Linked DNA regions of Roseivirga sp. BDSF3-8. Each later gene encodes a partner of the first gene's protein in a complex. Links are inferred from orthologs where the notes say so. Each region holds a gene or a part of one and is shown on either strand. Other genes may lie near its edges. The genes, in order: tsaD and tsaE.

Region 1 (7,025 bases):
CGCACGTCAATACTGCCGTCGAAGGTGCCAAACACCTGCGTATCCTCCAGCAGCGAGTTCAGGTTCTCCACCAGGAAGTTATCTACATCCAGCTTAAATACATCACCCACGGAATCTGATAGCACCCCGTTGGCTGCCACTCGCTGGTCTTCATTAAACACCCGCAGGTCCTGCACCACCACATCGCCCCCCGCCAGGGTAATGCGGTTTCGGTCACTCACCCGCCATACCTTTTCCAGTACCTGAAACTCAGTGTCATCCAGGAAGCTGATGACAGTGCTATCCGTGAGAAATTCCAGCTCACCGGATACATTTGCATAATTTTCGCCCCCCTCCTGTTCTGCATAGGCATAGAAGTCGATGTGGTCCCTGTCCCAGATGCCCTCTACACTCAGATCTCTCAGGGCGGCCACATTTTCCAGCTCCAGCATCTCCGCTCCCACAAAGCCACTGGCCAGTACAGCCGTGCTGTCTGCTATTTTGGAAGTAGTGATGTCCGCCTGCAGGTTATGCCATACGTTTGATTTGTAGGCCAGCGTATCCACCATGGTATTCAGCCGTACGATAGAGGTATAACCTCCGTTAAAGCTTCCTTCCAGGCGCGTGTTTCGGCTTATTTCCAACTCCGGCACCAGTAGCTGCAGCAGCGGGTTAGCATTGTCCAGTTGGGCGGAAAATTCTACCTGGTAGTCCGCATAGGTAGTATCCCGCAGGTTTGCGTAATATGCATCCAGTGCATCCTGCTCGTTTTCAAAAGCCAGTTGATACTCTTTCAAAAGCCGTTTGAGGTCCTTGATCAGCGGGCGGTAATCAAACTGCCCGCGGGCATCCACCCGCATGCGTTCCGAGCCTACGTGCAGCTCCCTGTAGTTTGCTTCACGATATGAGTCAAACACCAGGGAGTCCAGGTTCAGGCTTCGGCCCTGATAGCGTATGCGGGTATCCCGCAAGAAACCGCTACCGGTGATACTGTCCACATCCAGACCGGTTATGTCCACGTCCAGTTGACTGTGCAGTGCAAGCTCCTCTTCCATCAGGTTCAGTACGTGCAGGCGCATGGTATCCAGGTTCGCATTGATCCGGATGTGATTCCGGTCATCACGAAGGTCTACCGAAGCATAGCCTGTAAACTGCATATTGGGATCATCCACCGAGAGGTTTCCTTCAAAAAACTCATTGGAAAGCTTGGCTTCCGTAACGATGTTCCGGTAATTGTACCCCTTCAAGCCCAGCTTAGCCACTTCCACGTCCACTTCCACATCCGCCTCTTCCACACTAAAGCCCGAGCCGTTAATGGTTCCTGACATAGTTACCCGCTGCACATCTTCAGGTCGCCCCGTCAGCCGCCCCAGGTTAAAGTTGGTCAGCGCCAGCGAACCCGTGTAAGTACTTGCCGCCCCTGTTTCGCGTATTTTCAGGTTAATGTCCGAGTCAATGGTACCCAGGGGAGTACGGAAGTTGCCATTCGCCACAAAGTCATTGACAAAGCCCGTAAAGCGACCATTGAAGTAGCTGCGCCCGAATACCTGCAGGCGGTCGTACGTGTCCGGCTTAATGTAGGGCTCCAGGTCAGCCGCATTGATGGCAGAGTTCTCCACCTCAGCCTGTATGAACGTGTTTTCCACATCCGGCAGGCCTTCAAAAGACAGCCTCCCTTTGAGACTGCTGCTGCGGCCAAAATCCAGCTCCAGGTTGCGCGCCGTAAAGTTGGTGACCTTACCCCGTACCGTACCGCTTACCGTGTATCGCTGGTTAAATTCTTTAAGCGACGGCGCAAAAAGAGCCAGGTCGCTGGTGTGGATGACTGAATTGTCCAGTTTAGCCAACACCCGGACACTGTCATTGAAGTAGCTCAGGTTGGCCGATTCGTTATAGGTAAAGACCAGGGTGTCCTGCAGCAGGCTCTGGCCCAGGCTGAAGTTCATGTTGTAGAACTCCATGGCACTCTCTGAAAAGCGGAAGTAGGTAGTCAGCTTATTGATTGCCGTGTTCGTCTTCCGTTCCTTCGCATACATCCGCTTGATATCCACCGCCATCGTGTCCGCACGCACGTTAAATTCCTGCCCGTGGATGTCCAGGTCCTCCATAGTGAAGTGATAGTAGTCGAAGCCCTCCGGTATAGAGTCTTTCAGCATATCATTCATGGTAAAGCGGCTATCGGCAAACACGACCCGGTCGATATACAGGTAGGTAGGGTTCTTTTTAGGATTTTTAGGCTTTGTAAGCTCCTTTACGCGCCTTACGAACTGGTTTATATTGATCTCGCTGTCTGCAGGATAGCGCACCATGTTTACCTCTGCATCATACAGCCTTATCTCATCTATCCGGTGCAGCTCGTCGGCGAACATCTCCCGGTAGTCAAAGTTCACACGCAGGCGGTCCACCCCTATCATCAGGTTGTCCTGCTTGTCGCGCACCTGCACATCTTCCAGCAGGATGGTGTCAAACCATCTGATGTTTACATATTTGATAGAGACCGGGAAGCCTAGTTTTTCGGTAAGATTTTCGGAGATTTGCTGTACGATCTTTGTTTGCACCCAGGGGCTTTGCAGCGCAGCTACCGACAGCACAAAGATCAATAGCGATAGTGCGACCAAATAAAGAATTGGTCGTAGTATCCCATTTTTAATAACTTGCCAAAAATTTGACTTTGTTGCCAACGCTAATGTCTCCTACTATCCTGGCGATAGAATCCTCTTGTGACGAAACCTCCGCCGCTGTTATTCAGCAGGGTAACGTCCTTTCTAATATTATAGCTACACAAAAAATACACCAAAAATTCGGTGGTGTAGTTCCCGAGTTGGCTTCCAGGGCACATCAGCAGCACATCGTACCCGTAATAGACCAGGCGCTAAAGGAGGCAAATATAGATAAAAAGATGCTGAATGCCGTGGCTTTTACCCGTGGTCCCGGCCTCCTGGGTGCGCTTTTGGTAGGCACCAGCTTTGCCAAGGGCTTTGCAATGGGGCTGGGCATTCCCCTTATAGAGGTAAATCATATGCAGGCCCATATTCTGGCTCATTTCATAGATGAGCCAAAGCCCTCATTTCCATTTCTTTGCCTCACCGTTAGTGGCGGGCATACCCAGATTGTACGGGTAGACAGCCACCTGGACATGACCGTTATCGGGCAAACGCAGGACGATGCAGTAGGGGAGGCCTTTGATAAGACGGCTAAGCTCATGGAGCTGCCTTATCCAGGCGGACCCCTCATCGATAAGTACGCGAAAGAAGGTAACCCCGAAGCCTTTGAGTTTCCCGAGACCGAGATGCAGGGGCTCAACTATAGCTTTAGCGGCATCAAGACAGCCTTCATGTATTTCCTCCGTGATCAGAAAAAGAAGGATCCTGATTTTGTGCAAAATAACCTGCCCGACATCTGCGCGAGCATACAGCGTACCCTTATCAGCATGCTTATGAAGAAGCTAAAAAGGGCCGCCCGCGAGACGGGTATCAGCGAAATAGCCATTGCCGGCGGGGTGAGTGCGAACAGCGGCCTGCGCAGCAAGCTGCAGTCCGAAGCGGAAAAACAGGGCTGGAATGTGTATATTCCTGCTTTCGAATACTGTACGGATAATGCCGGCATGATTGCCATGGCGGCACACTACCAGTACCTGGCAGGGCAGTTTGCCTCCCTGGATGTGTCTCCCATGCCTCGCATGCCTCTCTGAACAATGGCCCCATGAAAGCACTTTTTAACAAAGGAGATACCAAAACCTACCGCACCACTGTCCAGGAATCGGACACCGCTTCCTTCCATGGCCAGCAGGTGCACCCCGTATGTGCTACCTTTGCCCTGGCCAGAGACATTGAGTGGGCTTCACGGCTCTTTGTTCTTGAAATGAAAGAAGACGGCGAGGAGGGGATCGGCACCATGCTAAGTATAGAACATTTCGCCCCGGCTTTCGTAGGGGAGGAGGTAGCCATTACTGCTACCATAGAGAGCCTGGAAGGAAATAGCATCGTCTGCACCTACCAGGCGAAGGTGGGCGACCGGACAGTCGCCACCGGCCGTACCGGGCAGAAGGTACTGCCCCGCGAAAAGATAGACGCGGTTTTTAACAAAATCAGAAATGGCAAAAGATAAAAGCAAGTTTAGCAATAACATAAGCATACGTAACCGGCAGGCACGTTACGAATACGAATTCCTCGACGTGTACATCGCCGGTATGTCCCTGAAGGGCACCGAGATCAAGTCCATCCGTATGGGTAAGGTAAATTTGTCAAGTGCCTTTTGTGTATTTCACAATGATGAGCTATTTGTCCGTGATCTGCACATCACTCCTTATGAACTGGGCACACATGAAAACCACGATGCAAAGCGCGAGCGTAAGCTCCTGCTGCAGCGCCGCGAACTGAATAAGCTCAAAACCAAGCTTGAGGAGAAGGGCCTCACCATAGTGCCCAGCAAACTCTTTATTAACGACCGCGGCCTGGCTAAACTGGAGATTGCCCTGGCCCGGGGTAAAAAGCTTCACGATAAGAGACAGAGCATAAAAGAAAAAGACCAAAAGCGGGAAATGAGCCGTATCCGCTACTAATAATAAGCTATGGAAGAGAACCAACACGGCATCTGCCGACTCACCCTTATCCCTGTACGTAAGGAACCTACAGACCGTGCAGAGATGGTGACACAACTCCTTTTCGGGGACCACTACACCGTGCTTGAGTGGGCAAAAGACCACCGGTGGGCGCGTATTCGTATTCAGTGGGATAACTATGAAGGCTGGATAGACCATACCCAATTCTACCCCATCAGTGCCGAATATTTTGATGCAGTAAGCAATGCCGACTATAAAATCTGCACGGATCTGGTGACTGGTATTTTATTCAAAAAGCATTATATTCAGGTGCTTATAGGTAGTGTTCTTCCCATTTCTACCAATGAGCTTTTTAAAGTAGAGGAGCAGCTTGCCTTCAATGGCGAGTCCAAAAGCCTGGGGCAAAAGCGTGATTTTGAATTTCTGAAGCAAACGGCTGAGAAGTACATCCATGCGCCCTATCTCTGGGGAGGTAAGTCACCGTTTGGTATTGACTGTTCCGGCTTCACCCAGATGGTTTACCGTATCTGCGGCTACTCCCTGCACCGCGATGCCTCTCAGCAGGTACAGCAGGGTAGTCACGTAGATAGCCTCCCGGACGCCATACCGGGCGATGTGCTTTTCTTTAAGGGAAGTGAGACCGGCGGCAACCATGTAGGCATACTACTGGAAGACCGCACCGTCATTCATGCCAGTGGCCGGGTACGCAAGGACCAGGTAGATGAAACAGGCATATTCAATGCAGACCGAAATAAACATACGCATCAACTAACCGCGATAAGACGAGTAATGAAACAAACGTAAACGCATGAAACGTAGAGTATTGATCCTTAATCAGGACTACAGTCCCCTGATGGTTTGTTCCGTAGAGCGCGCCTTTGTGCTCGTATGGCTAAACAAAGCCGATCTGGTCACGCAAGCCGAAGGATATGCTTTGCACACGGTGAACGACGAGTTTCCTGTTCCGGCTGTCATCCGTTTACATAAATACATCAAGCTGCCCTACCGTGGGGTGGTCCTCACCCGCCAGAATGTATTTAAAAGAGATAAGTTTACCTGCCAGTACTGTGGTGCCGGCAAAGAGCTCACGCTCGACCATGTGCTGCCCCGCAGCCGGGGCGGGCGCAGCCTGTGGACCAACCTGGTCACGGCCTGTAAGCGCTGCAATGCCCGCAAAGGCGATCGCCTGCCCGAGCACGCAGATATGATCCTTAAAACAAAACCAACAAAACCCTCCTACATGACCTTCCTCCGCGACTTCTCAGGCGACGCCCACGCCGAGTGGGAGCCGTTTCTGCTGCGTAAGGCGGTGGTGTGATTCGTAGTCTTTTAAAAACCCAGCTACTTTATGGAAGATATTTCAGTGCCTTCACTTGTTATTGGTGGAATTAGTGGCCTATTAATTAGTTTTTTGGTCGGTTACTTTTTTTACGTTAAAAGTAAAGTCCATATTAAATTAAACCCTTATCTCATTTCTTGTAATTCTTTATTTACCCATTCAAACAAAGAATTATCTGATAACTTAAAACTGGCCTTTAAAAATCATTCTATAGAGAATGTGGCACAGATTAAAATGGTGGTTGCTAATGAAGGAAATAAACCAATTATGAACCTTATCGAGCCGCTTAGAATAGTATTGCCTGAAGATAATGAAATATTAAGTATAGAAATATTAGAGATTAATCCTAACGAAAGAAAAATATTGCATACTGTTAATCGGAATAAAAACCATGCCCAATTTGACTTTGAACTACTAAACCCTCAAGAGTATTTTATCATTAAACTTACGGCTAAATGCTCAATAGATGTTCCAATAAATACTGATGGAGTGAAATTTACAATAACAGGAGAGTATATGCCTTCTGTTTTATACATGAAAAATCTCCCTGATTTTTATTATGATGTAGATAAAAATAATCTAATTAGCTTTTATGGGAATAGGGTAATTGAGTCCTTATTTATATTAATTGGGTTTCTTTTCTATATGTTAATAGTTTATGGGGTAATAGAAGATATGTTTTTATCAGGGTTTAGCTGGTTCGGGTTTGTTACCGGGTCTATGTTTTTAGTATTTGGTGGATCAACGATTTATTTATTCCGTGATTCTTTTCGTAAATCTAAAATTAAAGTGCCGTTAAAATTTAAAGGGTAGGAGAAGAAAACGGAATCTATGGTAGGTTGAGATGTTTACTGATTAAGATTTCAGTAAAAGAGGATGCCTATATAACTACCTGGGGTTTTTTTAACCCTGGCTAACTGTTTGCACCATCTGATTAACTCGTATTTCCTTAAAGTACTGCTTACTGCCCGCTCCAACATTCCCTCATCTCCCCGGTTCTACCTCTAAACAACCAAACCAACTACCATGAAACTACCCCTGATCACCTTTGCCCTGTTATGCCTGCTCGTATCCTGTGATGCCGAAACCCGGCACGACGAGGCCTATGAGCAGAATACCGAAGAGGAAGACGTGGACATAGCCTCT
Region 2 (7,117 bases), 2.7 Mb from region 1 along the record:
AGCGCCGAGAGGCCGCCTGCTGATGATCCAATACCTATGTAGTACATGTCGTTTCTGAAGTCGCTCATAAAAAATTATTAGCCTTATTTAGCAAAAAAATGGCCTGAATTGGCCCAAAGCTAAACGGCTAAAGATACAGACATTATAGGTCTTGTTTAAGTTGAGGTAGAAAATATTTGCACAAAAAAACCCGCCGGAGGCGGGTTAAATCGATGTAGCTAATTAGATGTCAAACCTTATTGTTTCTTACTAAAAAGTAAAAAGAAACGAGTCCGAGGCCACCGAAGAGGAATAGCATACTTAAGAATGCCACTTCCTCTTCCATCAAGGTATAGTTGGCGAGGGAAGAGCCTACCAGCAGACCGAGAGCGGCACCTATAAGTAAAAGCCCGAATTTGAGCGCTCCGTACCTGCCTTTCTTTTCCTGTTTTGGATGCAGAATATTTGCGTCCAGTCCTTTATCTATTAATGCCATACGCTCTTTATGCCTGGCGGATATAGCTACGTACACGATGCCGAATACGGATAAAAACAGTACGATGGGTATAAATACTACATGGCTGTCCATAACTGTAAATTTTTAAATGTTTAAGTTTTTGACCTTGTACCTGCTTAGATGCAGGTAAATGCAGGGCGGTTACAGCTTATGAGAAAAAAAATGACGAACTTCTGAAAAAATATTCCCGGGAGTAATGTAACCAGCGGCCACCGGACAGCATCTAAGCTAATGCGATGCAGGAGGAATTAGAATCGATAGCTATTGAAAATGCGCGAAAGGGGAACCCGGCGGGGTGCCGTTACCTGATAGACCGGTACAAGGACTATGTCTTTAGTATTGCGCTCAGGATACTATCTCACCGGGAAGAGGCTGAAGAAGCGGCCCAGGATGCATTTATGAAGGCTTTTCAGGGGCTGGGCTCATTTAGCGGCCAGTCTAAATTCTCTACCTGGCTCTACCGTATCGCGTGTAATGAAGCACTGGCCAGGGCGCGTAAAAAGAAGCGCTATGCGGTGGATATAGATGATGTGGAGGAGGTAAAGCTGCCCTGGGATAGTTTTGCTGACCAGTATAAACAGCTCGAGCACAAAACGCGACAGAAATATATACGTATGGCACTGGACAGGCTGCCTGATAACGACCGGCTCCTGATCTCGTTATACTACCTGCAGGAGCAGTCTGTGGCTGAGGTGGCTGAGGTAACCGGGCAGGAGGCTAACACTGTCAAGGTACGGATACACAGGGCGCGTAAGAAACTGCACACAGCCCTGGCGGGCTTATTAGAAACAGAACTAAAGGAATTGCTTTAATATAGGTCATGATGGACGAACGAGACGACTGGAAATTCGACGACCTGCTGGGGGAGGAAATCCGCAAGGCAAGCACGGATAAGGCGCCGGATGACTTCAGCCTGCGACTTATGAAACGGATGAACGCGGAGATGGCTCCTTCAGCTTCAGCAAAGGAGATAGAGGTAAAGGACTACTCACTACTGGGTAGCAGGGGCAGGTGGTTCATCCTGCTTATCTGCGTGGCGCTGATAGGGTTTGGGTTCTCCCTTAGTGATGGGGAAGGCGGCCTGAACTACCTGGATCAGCTGACGGCTTATCTTGATGGCGTCACCTTACCTGAGGTATCATTTTCTATTAACTTTTCCTCACACTTGCTTTACATGACGGCGTTAGCTATTGCCGCTATCACCGGGCTGCTCTTTACTGATAAGGTGATCTCCCGGTTTTTCGGAGGATTGAAATACTAACGTATCATTTCTGTAAACCAACCCACTAAATAAAAAGGGCAGTCTGCAGACTGCCCTTTTCTATTAGAGATTCCTTTTATTTTATTAATCGAATTAAAACCACCGTCTTAGACGGTGGTCATGTTTGAGGGCTATGCCAGTAGGGGTATATTGTGGAATGAGCAAGTATCGTAAGCTATCGCATAGCTTTTACTATTGTGTCTATCATGTAGTATGGACCCCGAAGTACCGCCACCGTATACTTCGTGATATTGTTGCAGATACGTTGGAGAATAAGATAAAGACGATATGTGAATGGAAGGAGGTCAAGGTAGAAGAGTTGAACATTCAGCCAGATCACGTTCATTTGGTATGTAGTATACCTCCGAAACTTAGTGTATCAGACTTCATGGGTATTCTCAAGGGTAAGACAGCGATCATGATGTTTAAGAACTTCAAGAGTCTTCGCAGAAAACCCTATTGGGGCAATCATTTTTGGTCACGAGGCTATTTTGTAAGTACGGTAGGCATAGATGAAGAAAAGATAAAGCGGTATGTTAAGTATCAGGAGAAGGAAGATAAGAAAGAGGATGGGGATATAGATATCCCGCTATTCGATAACTGACTATCCCCCTTTGGGGGTAATAACCATTGAAAACCCCCTCCTTTGGTGGGGGTAATTTATTCTACATCCTTGCGGCTCTGAACAGCTCGAGGTCCTTATGCTTCATGCCGAACTTATTAGCCACATGCTTATTGGTGAGGTTGCCTTTGTACGTATAAACGCCGCGCATAAACCAATTGTGGGTAAACACGAGGTCTTCAATGCCGCCTACTTCTCCGGCCTGGATAAGTATGGGGGTGAAGATGTTGCTAAAGGCGGTAGTGGCTGTGCGTGCCACTCTTGAAGGTATATTAGGCACGCAGTAATGGATGACGCCATGCTTCCGGAATACGGGGTTTCGGTGTGTGGTGATCTCTGAGGTTTCGACACAGCCGCCCTGGTCTATACTAACATCGATTATGATAGACTCAGGTGGCATTTGCATCACCATTTCCTCAGAAATGATACAGCGGTAGCGTCCCTTCTCCATCCGGATGGCCCCGATGAGTACGTCTGCTGTTTTAAGTGATTGGGCGAGGGTGGCTGTATCCAGCACACTGGTATACACCTGCTGGCCCAGCAACTGTTTCACACGGCGCAGTTTATAAATGTGATTATCGTAAATCTCTATTCGTGCACCCAGGCCCAGGGCTGCACGGGCGGCATATTCAGCCACAGTGCCGGCGCCAAGTATGACCACCTTAGTAGGAGGAACACCGGTAATACCCCCCAGGATGACACCTTTGCCCTGAGTGGCCGTGCTCAGGTTCTCTGCCGCTATCAGCATGACGGTACTGCCTGCTATCTCACTCATGGCGCGGACGACCGGCATGCCGCCTACCTTATCTTCTATCAGCTCAAAAGCGATACCTGTTACCTTTTTACGGTTGAGGTCGTCAATGTATGAGCTTTTGCGGTTGCCTATCTGCAGGGCGGAGATGAGTGTAGTGCCTGGTTTGAGGTAGTCTATCTCTTCCTCATTCGGAGGCTCCACCTTAAGCACAATGTTGCATTCGAATACCTCTTTGGTACTGTAGGCGATCTTGGCGCCTGCATCACTGTATTCGTTATCACTGAACTTGGAGGTAGCACCTGCTCCGGCCTCTACCACTATCTGGTGGCCGTTGTTTACCAGCAGTGCCACCGACTCGGGGGTCAGTGCGACCCTGTTCTCCTGTAGGGAGTTTTCTTTGGGTATGCCTATCAGCAATGACGTATTGCCGGTGCGAATTTTCTGAAGTTGCTCTTGAGGGTATAGCGTTGTTTCTTTTGCCAGTTCCTCAAAGCCTGAGGTCATTTTCCTACTCATGGTGCGACACTTGGAACATTCTGCGATCGTCAGCGCTAACAAAAATAGTAATTTTGAAGTACCGATCAGGCAGCAGGTCGGGAATTTTAGAGGGCCACTCTACCCAGCACAGGTTTCCTGAGTAAAAATACTCTCCGATACCTATGTCCTGGGCCTCTTCCTGATCGTTGATGCGGTACAGGTCAAAATGATAAAAGGTTTGCCCGGATTCATTTCCGTATTCATTCACCAGGGAGTAAGTAGGGCTGCTAACGGTATCCGTAACGCCGAATACCTGAGCAAGGGTCTTGATAAGGGTGGTCTTTCCGGCGCCCATTTCTCCCTCAAGAAGCCAGACCTTTTTATCTCCGGCAGCGTCTATCAGCTCCTGGGCTACTCTTGGCAGATCCTCCGGATTCTTACATTGCCATGCGGGTATGCCTTGTTTCTGTTTACTACTATCCATTTTTAGAACTCAGCGTAATAAAGGGGATAATCATCTCTTCCATGCTCACGCCACCGTGCTGGAAGGTGTCCTTATAGTGGTTTACGTAATAATTATAGTTATTCGGGTAGGCAAAGAAATAGTCTTCTACTGCAAATACATAGGATGTGGATACATTTACCTTTGGCAGGAAAAGGTCTTCAGGCTTGTATACTGAGAATACATTTTCTCCGTCGTAGCCAAGGTTTTTGCCCTGTTTGTAGCGCAGGTTGGTATTCACGTTACGGTCGCCAATGATTTTGAAGGGTTTTTTGACCCGAATGGTTCCATGGTCTGTGGTGATCATAAGCTGACCGCCCTTTTCACCGATGCTGCGGATCAGGTCCAGCAGGGGTGAGTGCTGAAACCAGCTATGAGTAAGTGAGCGATAGGCGGCCTCGTCCGGAGCCAGCTCCCTAATCATCTCCAGGTCAGTGCGCGCATGGCTTAGCATGTCCACGAAATTATACACCACTACGTTCAGGTCATTGCTCATCAGGTTGTGCACATTTTCCACCAGTTGGCGGCCCTGGTTTACGTGCAGTATCTTGTGATAGCTAGACTTGATGTTGAGCTTATTCTTTTCGATCTGACGCAGCAGGAAGTCTTCCTCGTGCATGTTCTTACCTTCGTCGTCGTCTTCCCCTTTCCAGATGTCCGGGTGAAACTTGGCCATATCCGTAGGCATCATGCCGGAGAAAATGGCATTGCGGGAGTAGGCGGTGGTGGTGGGCAGGATGGAGTAGTATGATTCTTCCTCCTCTACGCGGAAATATTCACTGATCACGGGCTGCAGCACCTTCCACTGATCATAGCGCAGGTTATCTATTACCAGAAACCACAGGCTTTTATTTTCCTGTAAGGCAGGAAATACCTTTTTGCGCATAAGCTGGTGGCTCATCACCGGCCGGTCGCTGTCCGGGTCGTTCAGCCACTCTTCGTAGTTGTCTATAATGAATTTGGTAAAGTTGGCGTTGGCCTCGGTCTTCTGCATGTCCAGTACTTCAAACATGCTTTTGTCTTCCGTATTCTCGATCTCCAGCTCCCAGTATATCAGCTTTTTATATACGTCCGCCCAGTCTTCATGATTCATTTGCTCACTAAAGGCCATACTGATATTACGGAAGTCCTGCTGGTAGCCGATGTTGGTGCGTTCGGATACCAGCCGCTTATTTTCGAGCAGTTTTTTAGCGCTGAGCAGTATCTGATTCGGATTTACCGGCTTGATAAGATAATCGGCAATCTTGGAACCGATAGCCTCCTCCATGATGTGCTCTTCCTCACTTTTGGTGATCATCACCACTGGTGTGGAGGGACGCAGGCTCTTTATCTGCGTAAGTGTTTCCAGCCCGGTCATGCCCGGCATATTCTCATCCAGGAAAACCAGGTCGAAGGATGAATCTTCGCACGCTTCTACTGCGTCGGCACCGCTGTTTACCGGCGTTACGTCGTAACCCTTCTTTTCTAAAAACAGTATATGTGGTTTAAGCAGATCGATCTCGTCGTCTGCCCATAAAATGGTATATCTTTGCATCCGATTATTTTGCCTTTATGTGTGGCTTCTTTATATAGTCAGCTTAAATTAAAAAAATCCTGCACCGTATCGATTCCGGACCTTTGAATAAAAATAAAATACTTAATGACCCCGTGTATGGGTTTGTAACCATACATAGTGACCTGGTGTTCGATATAATCGAGCATCCGTATTTCCAAAGGTTACGCAGGATCAAGCAGTTGGGTTTAACGGACCTTGTCTATCCGGGAGCCCTGCACACACGATTTCACCATGCCATAGGGGCCATGCACCTGATGCGCAACACGCTGGATAACCTGCGCAGCAAGGGGCACTTTCTTTGGGACCAGGAGATGGAGGCGGCCCAGATCGCTATTCTGCTGCACGATATTGGTCATGGTCCTTTCAGTCATGCGCTGGAGTTCAGCCTGCTGAAGGGGATTCCTCATGAAAAACTTTCTCTTCAGATCATGGAAGAGCTGAACCGGCATTTTAAGGGAAAGCTTGACCTGGCCATACAGATATTTACCGGACGCTATCCGCGAAAGTTTTTCAATGAACTGGTAAGCAGCCAGCTGGATATAGACCGCCTGGACTACCTGAAGCGGGACAGCTTTTTTACAGGAGTAAGCGAGGGTACGATAGGTGCGGACCGCATCATTAAAATGCTGGAAGTACACGAAGACGCCCTGGTAGTAGAGGAGAAGGGCATTTATAGTATAGAGAACTTTTTAAGTGCCAGGCGACTAATGTATTGGCAGGTGTATCTGCACAAAGCCACGGTGAGTGCAGAAAAAATGCTGATATCTGTGATAAAACGGGCACGGGATTTGGTACGATCGGGGCATGAGGTGTTTGCCAGTCCTGCCTTAAAGCTTTTTTTAGAAGAAGAGGTGACGCTTTCGCGATTTAAGGAGGAGCCTCATTTTCTGGAGGCTTTTTGCCAACTGGATGATTATGACATCTGGGGAGGTATAAAAATATGGAGCCGGCATGAGGATGCTATCCTTAGCAGGCTCAGCAACATGTTGTTGCATAGAAAGTTATTTAAAGTAATATTATCCAATGAAGAGGCCGAGCAGGAGGATCTGGATAGATTAAAAGAGCGAATTATGGAGGCATTTTCTATTTCTGAAGAAGAGGTAGGGTACTTCCTGGTATATGGCTCCATGAGTAATTCTGCTTATCTGGCCGGCGGACAGACGATCAATGTACTCACGAAGAGCGGTGATGTAATGGATGTGGCGGCAGCCTCCGACCTTCCAAACATTAAAGCAATGAGTAAAATTGTCAGGAAGTATTACATTTGCTGGCCAAAGAGTGTGCCGTTCGACTGATTTTTGGGCTTAACATAATTATTACCCGGCTGCCTGATGGAATTCACTGTAAACCAAATAGCACAAATACTTGATGGAACCCTCGAGGGTGACGGAGACACGCGCGTGTCTGAGCTTACCAAAATAGAGGAGGCGACTCCAACGGGTATTTCTTT

What was found.
Region 2: the proteins of tsaD (region 1) and tsaE are in contact, whole or in part, in a crystal structure (PDB 6N9A), measured with the Thermotoga maritima proteins. The link is inferred for Roseivirga sp. BDSF3-8 from one-to-one orthologs. Residues at the interface, in WP_004082750.1 of Thermotoga maritima: Cys10, Asp11, Arg49, His50, Leu82, Gly84, Gly135, Gly136, Glu154, Thr155, Leu156, Asp157, Asp158, Ser159, Glu162, Asp165, Lys166, Arg169, Leu170, Tyr175, Lys213, Thr214, Leu217, Tyr218, Gln221, Arg222, Asn324; in WP_004082108.1 of Thermotoga maritima: Leu37, Gly38, Lys46, Lys57, Val59, Lys60, Ser61, Thr63, Phe64, Thr65, Leu66, Met67, Val69, Pro71, Tyr82, Arg83, Leu84, Asp86, Asp88, Phe89, Asp93, Ile128, Asp130, Glu131, Arg134.

What each region holds. Positions count from the first base shown.
Region 1 is NZ_JBGNFV010000001.1:396,581-403,605, reverse strand. The notes cover bases 1,761-4,667. They hold tsaD (tRNA (adenosine(37)-N6)-threonylcarbamoyltransferase complex transferase subunit TsaD), read left to right. Parts: upstream 1,761-2,665; coding sequence 2,666-3,670; downstream 3,671-4,667. Other genes in these bases: AB9P05_RS01495 (NlpC/P60 family protein), read left to right, coding at 4,550-4,667; smpB (SsrA-binding protein SmpB), read left to right, coding at 4,073-4,540; AB9P05_RS01505 (thioesterase family protein), read left to right, coding at 3,682-4,086; AB9P05_RS01515 (translocation/assembly module TamB domain-containing protein), read right to left, coding at 1,761-2,597. Also shown: more of AB9P05_RS01515, read right to left, coding at 1-1,760; more of AB9P05_RS01495, read left to right, coding at 4,668-5,344; AB9P05_RS01490 (HNH endonuclease), read left to right, coding at 5,349-5,858; AB9P05_RS01485 (hypothetical protein), read left to right, coding at 5,889-6,692; AB9P05_RS01480 (hypothetical protein), read left to right, coding at 6,906-7,025.
Region 2 is NZ_JBGNFV010000001.1:3,133,884-3,141,000, forward strand. What follows is about bases 2,369-5,367. They hold tsaE (tRNA (adenosine(37)-N6)-threonylcarbamoyltransferase complex ATPase subunit type 1 TsaE), read right to left. Parts: upstream 4,095-5,367; coding sequence 3,642-4,094; downstream 2,369-3,641. Other genes in these bases: AB9P05_RS13085 (alanine dehydrogenase), read right to left, coding at 2,423-3,649; AB9P05_RS13095 (PglZ domain-containing protein), read right to left, coding at 4,087-5,367. In the rest of the region: AB9P05_RS13060 (CheR family methyltransferase), read right to left, coding at 1-68; AB9P05_RS13065 (DUF6249 domain-containing protein), read right to left, coding at 230-568; AB9P05_RS13070 (RNA polymerase sigma factor), read left to right, coding at 733-1,308; AB9P05_RS13075 (hypothetical protein), read left to right, coding at 1,317-1,757; tnpA (IS200/IS605 family transposase), read left to right, coding at 1,915-2,361; more of AB9P05_RS13095, read right to left, coding at 5,368-5,646; AB9P05_RS13100 (HD domain-containing protein), read left to right, coding at 5,730-6,962; lpxD (UDP-3-O-(3-hydroxymyristoyl)glucosamine N-acyltransferase), read left to right, coding at 6,999-7,117. UniProt on the Escherichia coli protein: Required for the formation of a threonylcarbamoyl group on adenosine at position 37 (t(6)A37) in tRNAs that read codons beginning with adenine.